2 regions of the Streptomyces sp. SP18CS02 genome follow, and region 1 is predicted to be linked to the other one. Evidence: predicted binding sites of a transcription regulator. Region 1 holds the regulator's gene; the other holds the start of a gene.

The links. Region 1 encodes HspR, which represses chaperone genes until heat shock. Its sites were predicted from a motif close to TTGAGNNNNNNNNNCTCAA; they were not measured.
Region 2: a site for HspR is predicted at 3,255-3,273, ahead of lon (endopeptidase La). Genes of this name have one in related genera too.

Annotation. Positions count from the first base shown of each region.
Region 1 covers NZ_JAQYXC010000277.1:34,894-40,349, forward strand. Annotated here, with positions in the region: gene PUR26_RS13825 (helix-turn-helix transcriptional regulator) at 135-1,121, shown strand; gene PUR26_RS13830 (DUF4232 domain-containing protein) at 1,431-2,066, opposite strand; gene PUR26_RS13835 (heat shock protein transcriptional repressor HspR) at 2,236-2,688, opposite strand; gene dnaJ (molecular chaperone DnaJ) at 2,690-3,877, opposite strand; gene grpE (nucleotide exchange factor GrpE) at 3,908-4,561, opposite strand; gene dnaK (molecular chaperone DnaK) at 4,558-5,456, opposite strand, start outside.
Region 2 covers NZ_JAQYXC010000303.1:473,795-479,250, forward strand. Annotated here, with positions in the region: gene PUR26_RS33030 (trypsin-like serine peptidase) at 1-614, shown strand, start outside; gene lon (endopeptidase La) at 824-3,232, opposite strand; gene PUR26_RS33040 (GNAT family N-acetyltransferase) at 3,491-4,123, shown strand; gene PUR26_RS33045 (hypothetical protein) at 4,250-5,041, opposite strand; gene PUR26_RS33050 (rhomboid-like protein) at 5,145-5,456, opposite strand, start outside.

The sequences.
Region 1 (5,456 bases):
CCATGACCGAGCAACCTCACTTGAAGGTGATACATCCCGCTCCCCCGCAGCCACGACGATGGCCCACTCCTCACGTTTTCACCACTGGCTCAATGCATCATGTTCCTGAATCGGAAAAGCCTGGGGGTGTACATATGCGATCGGATCGGGATGAACAGGGACATCCTCACAGTCACGTAGAGCTCTGTGAAACCGGCTCCCAGCTCTACGTGGACGCCCTTCGCGCTGGGCGAATAGCCCGTGCCGAGGTCGCGCAGGCCCCCTGCCTCCTCGACCTGGACCTGCTGCGACCGGATCCCGACGATCCGCGGTGGCTCCGCCCGGTGCCGCCCTCCGCCGCACTGGCGCAACTGATACTCCCCATCGAGAAGGAGATCCAGGACCGGAGGCGGCTGACCATCGCCCTCGCCGACGCCTTTGAGCCATTCATGGCCGTCAGTGCCCAGGATGCCTCCACCACCCACGCCATCAGCGTGCTGGAAGGCCTGAAACGGATCAACGCGAGCCTCGACCGGGCCGTCGCGGAGTGCTCCTTCGAGCTGCTCACCGTCCAGCCCGGCAGCGGCCGCAGCGCCGCCACCTTCGGTGAGGCCCTGCGCCGGGTCCGGCCGCTGCTCGGCCGGGGCATCAAGATGCGGACGCTGTACCAGCACACCGCTCGCCACCAGCCCATAACGTTGGCGTATTTGGAGCGCATCGGCCCCGAGGTCGACGTGCGGACCCTTGAGGAGATCATCGACCGGCTGATCATCGTCGACCGCAAGGTCGCCTTCGTACCCGCCAGCCGCGACCGCCAGGTCGCCCTGGAACTGCGCCACCCCGGGCTGGTGGAGTACCTGGTCGGCGTCTTCGAGCAGTTCTGGCTCCAGGCGATCCCGCTCGACGACCCGGTCACCTACGAGCCCCATCCGCACGGCATCAGCGGCGTCCAGCGCTCGATAGCCAAGCTCCTGGTGGAGGGCCATGTCGACGAGGCCATCGCCCGCCGGCTCGGCATGAACGTCCGCACCTGCCGGGCCCACATCGCCAAGCTCGCCTCCGCGCTGGGCAGCGGCAGCCGGGCGCAGCTGGGCTATCTCATCGCCCAGTCCGGGATCCTGGAGCAGGACCAGTGCTCGTGAACCGCCCCGGCCCGCCGCCCCGGCCGCCCGCCCCGGCGGCGAGGCGGGCCTTGTCGGCGTCCGCGGGGACGGCCCGCCGCGCGCGTCCCGCGTCCGTACGCCCGGCACGCGGGACGCGGCGGCCGGCACCGCGCCGGACGCCGGCCTGACCGGCGACCTGGTCCCGTAGGCCGCGTCCGTCCCCGCGCGGGGCGGCGCCCCGGCCGCGGGCGGGCACCAGGGCCTTGCCGCCCGGACCGGTCCGGAGCCCGCACGACCCCGACGAGGGGCGGTGCCAGGCGTCGCCGGCCGGACGGGATGGTGAGGACGCTAACTCGCCGAGGCCTTCCACGCGGTGACCTCGACCGTGTCCGTGTTGCCCAGGTCGAGCGGGCTCCGCGGGGCGACCGTCTGTGCCTCGGCGCCGCCCGCGGGGGTCACCCGCAGATACGCGCCGCTCGTCGCCACGACATCCGTCCGGGTCACGGTGTTGCGCCAGATCAGCGACGCGAAGGCCTGCTTGCCGGGGCCGAGGACGAACGTCGAGCGGGCCGCGGTGCCGCCCACCGAGTCGGTGCCGAGCCGGACGGCGATGTCGAGCTTCTCGCCCCGCTCGTCGAGGACTTCGAGGTCCGGGTAGCCGCTCACCTCGTACGGCCGCGTGCCGCAGTTGAGCAGATTGACCGCCATACCCCGCACCCCCATCGCCGCGTCGACCGGGCCGGTCGACACCCGCACCCCGGACGCCGGACAGGCCCGGGGGTCGGTCTCTCCCGGGGGCCCGGACGCCGTGGCGGGCGCCGAGGGCGCCGCAGGCACGGCGGAGGCGGAGGGGACGCCGGGGGCCCGCGGTGCGGAGGACACCGTTTCCCCGCCGTCACAGGCCACCGCCGAGGCCGCGAGTGCCAACAGGGCGGTCAGCGCGAGGCCGTTGCGCGCCACCCGGCCGTTCGATCTCGTACGCATGTGCGGATCATCGCACGCCCCGGCGCGGCCCCTCCCCCGTACGAACACGCCTGCGACGGGGCCCGGGCGGGCGCGCACACGGAAGAGCCCCCTCCGCCACGGCGGAAGGGGCTCTGCACGCGCTACGGGCACCCTCGCGGGGCCCACGCGCATCTCACTGGTCGACGTCTCACTGGTCGACGCCGCGCGGCTTGGGGCGCCAGACGACGAGGGCGCTCGTCTGCTGCACGTCCTGGTACGGCACCAGATCACGACGGTACGAGGCGTGCACCTGCGCCTCGCGCTGGCGCATCGCGGCGGCGGCCCCCTCGACCGCCGAGCCCAGCTCGGCGACACGGGCCTGGAGCGCGGCGACCTGGTTCTCCAGCTCGATGATCCGCTTGATGCCCGCCAGGTTGATGCCCTCGTCCTGCGACAGCTGCTGCACCTGTCGCAGCAGTTCGATGTCGCGGGCCGAGTACCGCCTGCCGCGTCCCGCCGTACGGTCCGGCGAGACCAGGCCCAGCCGGTCGTACTGCCGCAGCGTCTGCGGGTGCAGACCGCTCAGCTGGGCCGCCACCGAGATGACGTACACCGGCGTCTCGTCGGTCAGCTCGTACGGGTTGCGCCGACGTCCGTCCATCTCAAGCCCCCTCAACGGCCTGGAACAGCTCCGCCCGCGGGTCCTCGCCCGCGGTCGCCTCGCGGTACGTCTCCAGCGCTTCACGCGCCTTCTCGCTCAGGTCCTTCGGCACGGCCACCTCGAAGGTGACCAGCAGGTCGCCGCGCGTCCCGTCCTTGCGGACCGCGCCCTTGCCGCGGGCCCGCATCGTACGGCCGTTGGGGGTACCCGCGGGGATCTTGAGCGTGACCGCGGGGCCGCCGAGCGTCGGGACCTTGATCTCGCCGCCCAGCGCCGCCTCGTCGAACGAGACCGGCACGGAGACGGTGAGGTTGTCGTCCTTGCGGCCGAAGACCGGGTGGGCGTCGACGTGCACGACCACGTACAGGTCACCGGCCGGCCCGCCCCGCTCGCCGGGCGCGCCCTTGCCGCGCAGCCGGATGCGCTGCCCGTCCGAGACGCCCGCCGGGATGCGGACCTGCATGGTGCGCGAGGACTTCGCCCGGCCGCTGCCGTGGCAGACGTCGCAGGGGTCCTGGGCGATGAGCCCGCGGCCCTTGCAGTCCACGCACGGGTCGGTGAGCGAGAAGCCGCCGCCCGTGCCGCGCGAGACCTGTCCGGTGCCGACACAGGTGGGGCAGACCCGGGGGGTGCCGTTCTTGTCGCCCGTGCCCGAACACGCCTTGCAGGGCTGCTGGCTGGACATCCGCAGCGGGACCGTGGCCCCGTCGACGGCCTCGGTGAAGCTGAGCGTCACCTCGGACTCGATGTCCTGACCGCGGCGCGGCTGCGTCCGGGTGCCCGGTCCGGTGCCCCGGTTGAACAGACCGCCGAACACGTCCCCGAGGCCGCCGCCGAACCCACCGGCCCCACCGGCGCCGCCCGCCCCGCCCTGGGCGCCTCCGAAGAGGTCGCCCAGGTCGAAGTTGAACGTTCCGCCGGCGCCGCCGGGCCCGGCCCGGAAGCCGCCGTTGCCGAAGAGGGCGCGAGCGTCGTCGTACTCCTTGCGCTTCTTCGGGTCGCCGAGGATGTCGTTGGCCTCGGAGATCTCCTTGAAGCGCTCCTCGGCCCTGGTGTCACCCTTGTTGGCGTCCGGGTGGTTCTCGCGGGCGAGCTTCCGGTACGCCTTCTTGATCTCAGCCTCGGTGGCGTCCTTGGGGACGCCGAGAACCTTGTAGTAGTCCTTCTCGACGAAGTCCTTCGTACTCATCGACGTCCCTCCTTCCGGACGATCATTGCGTCACCCCTCGTCGGGGGCACCGCTCTCCTCGTCGGCCGACTTCTCTTCCTTCGTCGTCGTGGACGCCGCGCCCGGCTGGGGCTCGGCGACCGCGACACGGGCGGGCCTGATGGTCCGCTCGCCGATCCGGTACCCCGGCTGCAGGATCGCGACGCACGTCGTCTCGGTGACGTCCGGCGCGTACGAGTGCATCAGGGCCTCGTGGATCGTCGGGTCGAAGGGCTCGCCCTCCTTGCCGAACTGCTGGAGGCCCATCTTCGCGGCGACCGTCTCCAGCGACTCGGCGACCGACTTGAACCCGCCCACCAGCTCGCCGTGTTCACGGGCGCGGCCGATGTCGTCGAGCACCGGCAGGAGCTCGGTCAGGAGGTTCGCGACGGCGATCTCCTTGACCGTGACCCGGTCGCGCTCGACCCGGCGGCGGTAGTTCTGGTACTCGGCCTGAAGCCGCTGGAGGTCCCCGGTGCGCTCGCTGAGCGCGCTGCGGGCCTGGTCCAGCTGGGCGGTCAGACCGGTGATCTGGCTTGCGTCCCCGGCCGGGGCCGCCGAACCCTCCTCGGTGGAGGGGGACTCGGCGGCATCGGCGGCGTCGTCAGGGGTGGCGCCGGAGGGGACGTCGGGCTTCTCCTCGAAGCCCGGAGTCTCCTCGGTCACGCGGCACCGTCCTTCTTCGGCTTCTCGTCGTCGACGATCTCGGCGTCGATGACGTCGTCGTCGGCCTTGGCGTCACCCTGGGGGGCGTCACCGGCGGCCTGGGCGGCCTGGGCGTCGGCGTACATCGCCTGGCCGAGCTTCTGGGAGACGGCCGCGACCTTCTCGGTGGCGGTGCGGATCTCCGCGGTGTCCTCGCCCTTCAGCTTCTCCTTGAGCTCGGTCACCGCCGTCTCGACCTCGGTCTTGACGTCGCCCGGGACCTTGTCCTCGTTGTCCTTGAGGAACTTCTCGGTCTGGTAGACGAGCTGCTCGCCCTGGTTGCGGGTCTCGGCGGCCTCGCGGCGACGGTGGTCCTCGTCCGCGTACTGCTCGGCCTCCTGGCGCATCCGGTCGACCTCGTCCTTCGGCAGCGAGGAGCCGCCGGTGACGGTCATCTTCTGCTCCTTGCCCGTGCCCAGGTCCTTCGCGGTCACGTGCATGATGCCGTTGGCGTCGATGTCGAAGGCGACCTCGATCTGCGGGACCCCGCGGGGGGCCGGCGGCAGACCGGTCAGCTCGAACATCCCGAGCTTCTTGTTGTACGCCGCGATCTCGCGCTCGCCCTGGTAGACCTGGATCTGCACGGACGGCTGGTTGTCCTCGGCCGTCGTGAAGATCTCGGACCGCTTGGTCGGGATCGTGGTGTTGCGCTCGATCAGCTTGGTCATGATGCCGCCCTTGGTCTCGATACCGAGGGACAGCGGGGTCACGTCGAGGAGCAGGACGTCCTTGACCTCACCCTTGAGGACACCGGCCTGCAGGGCGGCGCCGATGGCGACGACCTCGTCCGGGTTGACGCCCTTGTTGGCGTCCTGACCGCCGGTCAGCTCCTTGACGAGCTCGGCGACGGCCGGCA
Region 2 (5,456 bases), on a different contig from region 1:
ACGGCCACTGGTGCACGGCGAGCGTCGTGGACAGCCCCCGGGGGAACGTGGTGGCGACGGCCGCGCACTGTGTGTACGGGGACGAGGGCGCCGTACGGGACGTCGCGTTCGCGCCCGGGTTCCACGGGGCGGGCGAGGGCACCGCGCCGTACGGCACCTGGCGGGTCCGCGCGGTCGAGGTGGACCGGGCGTGGGAGCAGGACGCCGACGACGCCCGTGACTACGCCTTCCTGACCCTGGAACCGGACGGGCGGGGCCGCGAGGTGCAGCGGGTGGTGGGGGCCGCGGTGCCCGACTGGGAGTCGGGGCCGCGCCGCCGGGTGACGGTCGTCGGCTATCCGAACCAGGACCACAACCCGGCCAACGGCCCCATCTCCTGCACCACCGACACGGTGCCCGACCCGGACCTCGCGGGCTCCATGGTGATGGAGTGCGCCGGCTTCTGGGACGGCACGAGTGGCAGCCCCTGGCTGGCGGACCAGCGGGACCCGAAGCGGCCGGGCCGTCTGATCGGCGTACTGAGCGGCGGTGACACGGACACCGAGTCGACGGCGGTGCTGTTCGACGCGCGGGCCCGCGAGCTGTACACCCGGGCGGCGGCACCGGCGTCCTGAACCCGCGCGGCCCGCCGCCCCGGGCCTGGGGGTGTCTCGCCTCCGGCGGTGGGCCACGGCTCCCGGGAGGAGTGCTCGCCGCCGGGTCGGGCCGCGGCTCCGGGGGCGGGCGCGCTCGCGTACGGCGCGCTTCGGCCGCCGTACGCGAGCGGCCCGCGGCCGCGCCGTGCGGCGCGGTCGCGGGCCGGAGCGTCCGCGCGGTCCGCCGGTCAGGCCGCGGCGGCCACCGGGATCTCCGCCGTCGCCGGCGAGAGGGCGATCTCCAGGACCTGCCGTACGTCCGCCACCGGGTGGACCTCCAGCTTGTCGAGGATCTCGGCCGGGACGTCGTCCAGGTCCGCCTCGTTCCGCTTGGGGATCACCACCGTGGTGACGCCCGCGCGGTGGGCCGCCAGCAGCTTCTGCTTGAGCCCGCCGATCGGGAGCACCCGTCCGGTCAGGGACACCTCACCGGTCATCGCCACGTCCGTACGGACCTGGCGGCCGCTGAGCAGCGAGGCGAGGGCCGTCGTCATGGTGATGCCCGCGCTCGGCCCGTCCTTGGGGACCGCGCCCGCCGGGAAGTGGATGTGCACGCCCCGGTCCTTGAGGCCGGTGACCGGGAGCTCCAGCTCGGCGCCGTGCGAGCGCAGGAAGCTGAGCGCGATCTGCGCGGACTCCTTCATCACGTCACCGAGCTGGCCGGTCAGCGTCAGCCCCGCGCCGCCCGTCTCCGGGTCGGCCAGCGACGCCTCGACGAACAGGACGTCGCCGCCCGCGCCGGTGACCGCGAGCCCCGTGGCCACGCCCGGCACCGCGGTGCGGCGCTCGGCCGGGTCCTGGGCGGACTCGGGCACGTGGTGCGGGCGCCCGATGAGTCCGCGCAGGTCGGCGTCCGTGAGGACGGCCGGCAGCTCGCGCTCGCCGAGTTCGTGCTGGGCGGCGACCTTGCGCAGCAGCCGCGCCACGGCCCGCTCCAGGTTCCGTACGCCCGCCTCCCGGGTGTACTCCCCCGCGAGGCTGCGCAGCGCCGACTCCTCCAGGGTGACCTCGCCGGGCTCCAGTCCGGCCCGCTCCAGCTGGCGCGGGAGCAGGTGGTCGCGGGCGATCACGACCTTCTCGTCCTCGGTGTACCCGTCGAGCCGGACCACCTCCATGCGGTCGAGCAGCGCCTCGGGGATCGCTTCGAGGACGTTCGCCGTGGCGAGGAACACCACGTCCGACAGGTCGAGTTCGACCTCCAGGTAGTGATCGCGGAACGTGTGGTTCTGGGCCGGGTCCAGCACTTCGAGCAGGGCGGCCGCGGGGTCGCCCCGGAAGTCGGAGCCGACCTTGTCGATCTCGTCGAGCAGGACCACCGGGTTCATGGATCCGGCCTCCTTGATGGCCCGCACGATCCGGCCGGGCAGCGCGCCGACGTAGGTGCGCCGGTGGCCGCGGATCTCCGCCTCGTCGCGCACCCCGCCGAGGGCCACGCGGACGAAGGAGCGCCCCATCGCGTGGGCGACGGACTCGCCGAGCGAGGTCTTGCCGACGCCGGGAGGGCCGACCAGCGCGAGGACCGCGCCGCCGCGCCGCCCGCCGACCACGCCGAGGCCCCGGTCGGAGCGCCGCTTGCGCACGGCCAGGTACTCGGTGATGCGTTCCTTCACGTCGTCGAGGCCCGCGTGCTCGGCGTCCAGGACGGCCTTGGCGCCCCGGATGTCGTACTCGTCCTGGGTGCGCTCGTTCCACGGCAGCTCCAGCACCGTGTCGAGCCAGGTGCGGATCCAGGAGCCCTCGGGGCTCTGGTCGCTGGACCGCTCCAGCTTGTCGACCTCCTTGAGGGCGGCTTCGCGCACCTTCTCCGGCAGGTCGGCGGCCTCGACGCGGGCCCGGTAGTCGTCGGTCTCGTCGCCCGCCTGCTCGCCGTTGAGGTCGCGCAGCTCCTTGCGCACCGCTTCGAGCTGACGGCGCAGCAGAAACTCGCGCTGCTGCTTGTCGACGCCCTCCTGGACGTCCTTGGCGATGGACTCGGCGACGTCCTGCTCGGCGAGGTGCTCACGGAGCTGCTCGGTGGCGAGCCTGAGGCGGGCGACCGGGTCGTCGGTCTCCAGCAGCTCGACCTTCTGCTCCAGGGTCAGGAAGGGCGAGTAGCCGGAGTTGTCGGCGAGGGCGGAGACCCCGTCGATCTGCTGGACCCGGTCCACGACCTGCCAGGCGCCGCGCTTCTTCAGCCAGCTGGTGGCGAGCGCCTTGTACTCCTTGACGAGCTCGGCGACCGCGCCGGGCAGCGGATCGGGCACGCTCTCCTCGACGGTGGTGCCCTCGACCCACAGCGCCGCGCCGGGGCCGGTGGTGCCCGCGCCGATCCTCACCCGGCCGCGGCCCCGGATGAGCGCGCCGGGGTCGCCGTCCGAGAGCCGGCCGACCTGCTCGACGGTGCCGAGGACGCCGGTGGCGGCGTAGGTCCCGTCGACGCGCGGCACGAGCAGCACGGCCGGCTTGCCCGGCGTCGACCGCGCGGCGGCCTGGGCGGCCTCCACCGCGGCCCGTACATCCGCGTCGGACAGGTCGAGGGGTACCACCATCCCGGGCAGCACGACCTCGTTGTCGAGCGGCAGCACAGGCAGGGTGAGCGGTGTGGTCGTCGAAGCCATGATCTCCCCTAAGGCAGTGAAGTTGAGCTGTACAGACTCAATGCATCTGCGCCCGGGAGTGTTCCCCCATCGCGTTCGCTCTGAGCGATCACGTCTTCGCCGTATGTGCCCCGGTCAGCGCCCGCCGGCACCCGCCCATTCCCCGAGGGGTGGCCCGCCCCCGCGCACGCGCGGCACTCACCGGCCCGGGTGCGCCGCTTCGGCGATCACCGCGAAGGGGCCCTTCCGAACGGCCGGTTCCGCGTGTGTAATAACCCCATGGACAGTTCAGCTATTACAGCGGCCTGGGTCCGGGGGTGGGCCGTGTCCCGGGGCACGCCCGCCCCCATCGAGGAGCCGTGGGGTTACCGCATCGACGTCGGGCTGCCGCGGCACGTGCTGCGGCACGTCCTTCCGGAGCCGGACGAGAGGTCCGTGCGCGAGCTCTGCGCGTCGATCACCGAGCCGGACGTCTGGCTCAAGGTGCTCGCCGGGCCCGATGAGGCGGCGGACTGGATCCCGCCCGGGTGGACCGTCCCCGACGATCCGGGATTCATGATGTACACGGAGCTGCGCGCCACCCGGCCCCCGGCGCTGCCCGCCGGGTACACCCGGGAGGTCGACGCCTCCGACGGGGTCGTGCGGGTGCGGATCTCGGCGCCGGACGGATCACTCGCCGCACGCGGCCAGACGGCGCCGACGGGCCGTACGGCGGTGGTGGACCTGATCGAGACCTGCCCCGGCCACCAGCGCAAGGGCCTGGGCCGCCACGTCGTACGGACCCTGGAGAACGCGGGCTTCGAGGCGGGCGCGCGCACGGGCGTCCTGGGCGCGACCGTCGAGGGCCGGGCGCTCTACGAGGCGCTGGGCTGGCACCACCAGGGGCCCTTGACGGGAATCGTGCGGACATGACGCCGGGTGGCCCTCCGTCCCGTCGACGGAGGGCCACCCGGTGCGGTGACCGCCCGGGCCCCTCGTCCGGATCCCGCCGGGCTCGATCCGGCCCGATCCCGACGAGGGGCGCGCGGCGGCGTACCGTCAGGGGCAGCCGGAGATGGAGCTGCGGGCGCGGTCCGGGCTGGCGTGCTCGACCTTGCAGGTGTCCTGGCCGAGGCCGCCGTCCACCACGCCCCAGCCGGGGCCGGCGAGCAGCACCTTGTCGCCGGTGGCGCGGATGGTGTCCTGGCCGGGGCCGCCCTGGATGGTGCCGCCGGTCTCGTTGCCGACGCCCTTGGCCTCGATGAGGTCGTTCTCGCTGCCGCCGAGCACCCGGCCGCCGAAGTCGACGACACCGGTGTAGATGCGGTCGCTGCCGTCGTTGCCGAAGACCTGGCCGCCACCGCGGGCGTGGTCGCCGGGCGAGCCGAAGACGCTACCGGTGGTGATCTTGTCGTTGCCCTGGTCGCCGTAGACCGTGGCGCCGTGCTCGGTGGTACCGATCACCGTCGGGACGATGATGGTGTCGTCGCCCGTACCGCCGCGCAGGGTGCTGGATGCCTCGCGCGGGAGCAGCTGGCTGGTCTGGATGGTGTCGTTCCCGTCCCCGCCGAGGACCTGGGAGTCGATGATGAGGCCCTTGACGCGGATGTTGTCGTCACCCCCGCCGCCCCAGACGATGACGTTCTCGACATCGTTCTCGCATTCGATGATGTCGTTGCCGGCCGTACCGAAAACGGTCTCGCCGGGGGGCACCGCGGCGCCGTTGACCACGCAGTGATGGGACGGCAGCCTGTCATCGGCCTGCACCGGGCCCGCCGCGAAGGAGGCGACGGCGAGAACGGTGGCGGTCAGAGCCAGGCGGCGCGCGGCGGTGCGCTGCAGTCGGGGCATGGGGATCTCCTGTTGCGAAGCGACTCGGACGCCTTTACAATGCGCCCCTAAAGTCGCTTTTGCCCGTATTTGCTCCACGTCTCGGCGTGTATCGGGGTGTCGCTCACCCGCCCGGCCCCCTCCCGCTCGCGCGCAGCCGGACGAGCGGCCAGCACGCGACCCCGATCAACAGCGCCATCGGATGGCCCCAGTCGGCGAGCGGGTCCTCGAGCGCCAGCAGGTCCTGGACCAGCATCACGGACGCCGAGCCGAGCACGACGCCCCGTCCCACCGGGCCGAGCAGCCCGGCCAGCGCGCCGACGCTCGCCATCAGCCCGAAGCTGATGCCGTAGTCGAGGCGGTGCAGCGAGCTCCCCGGCAGGTACCCGGCCAGCACCGACAGCCCGACCGGGATCTCGGTGGCCAGCGTCGCCAC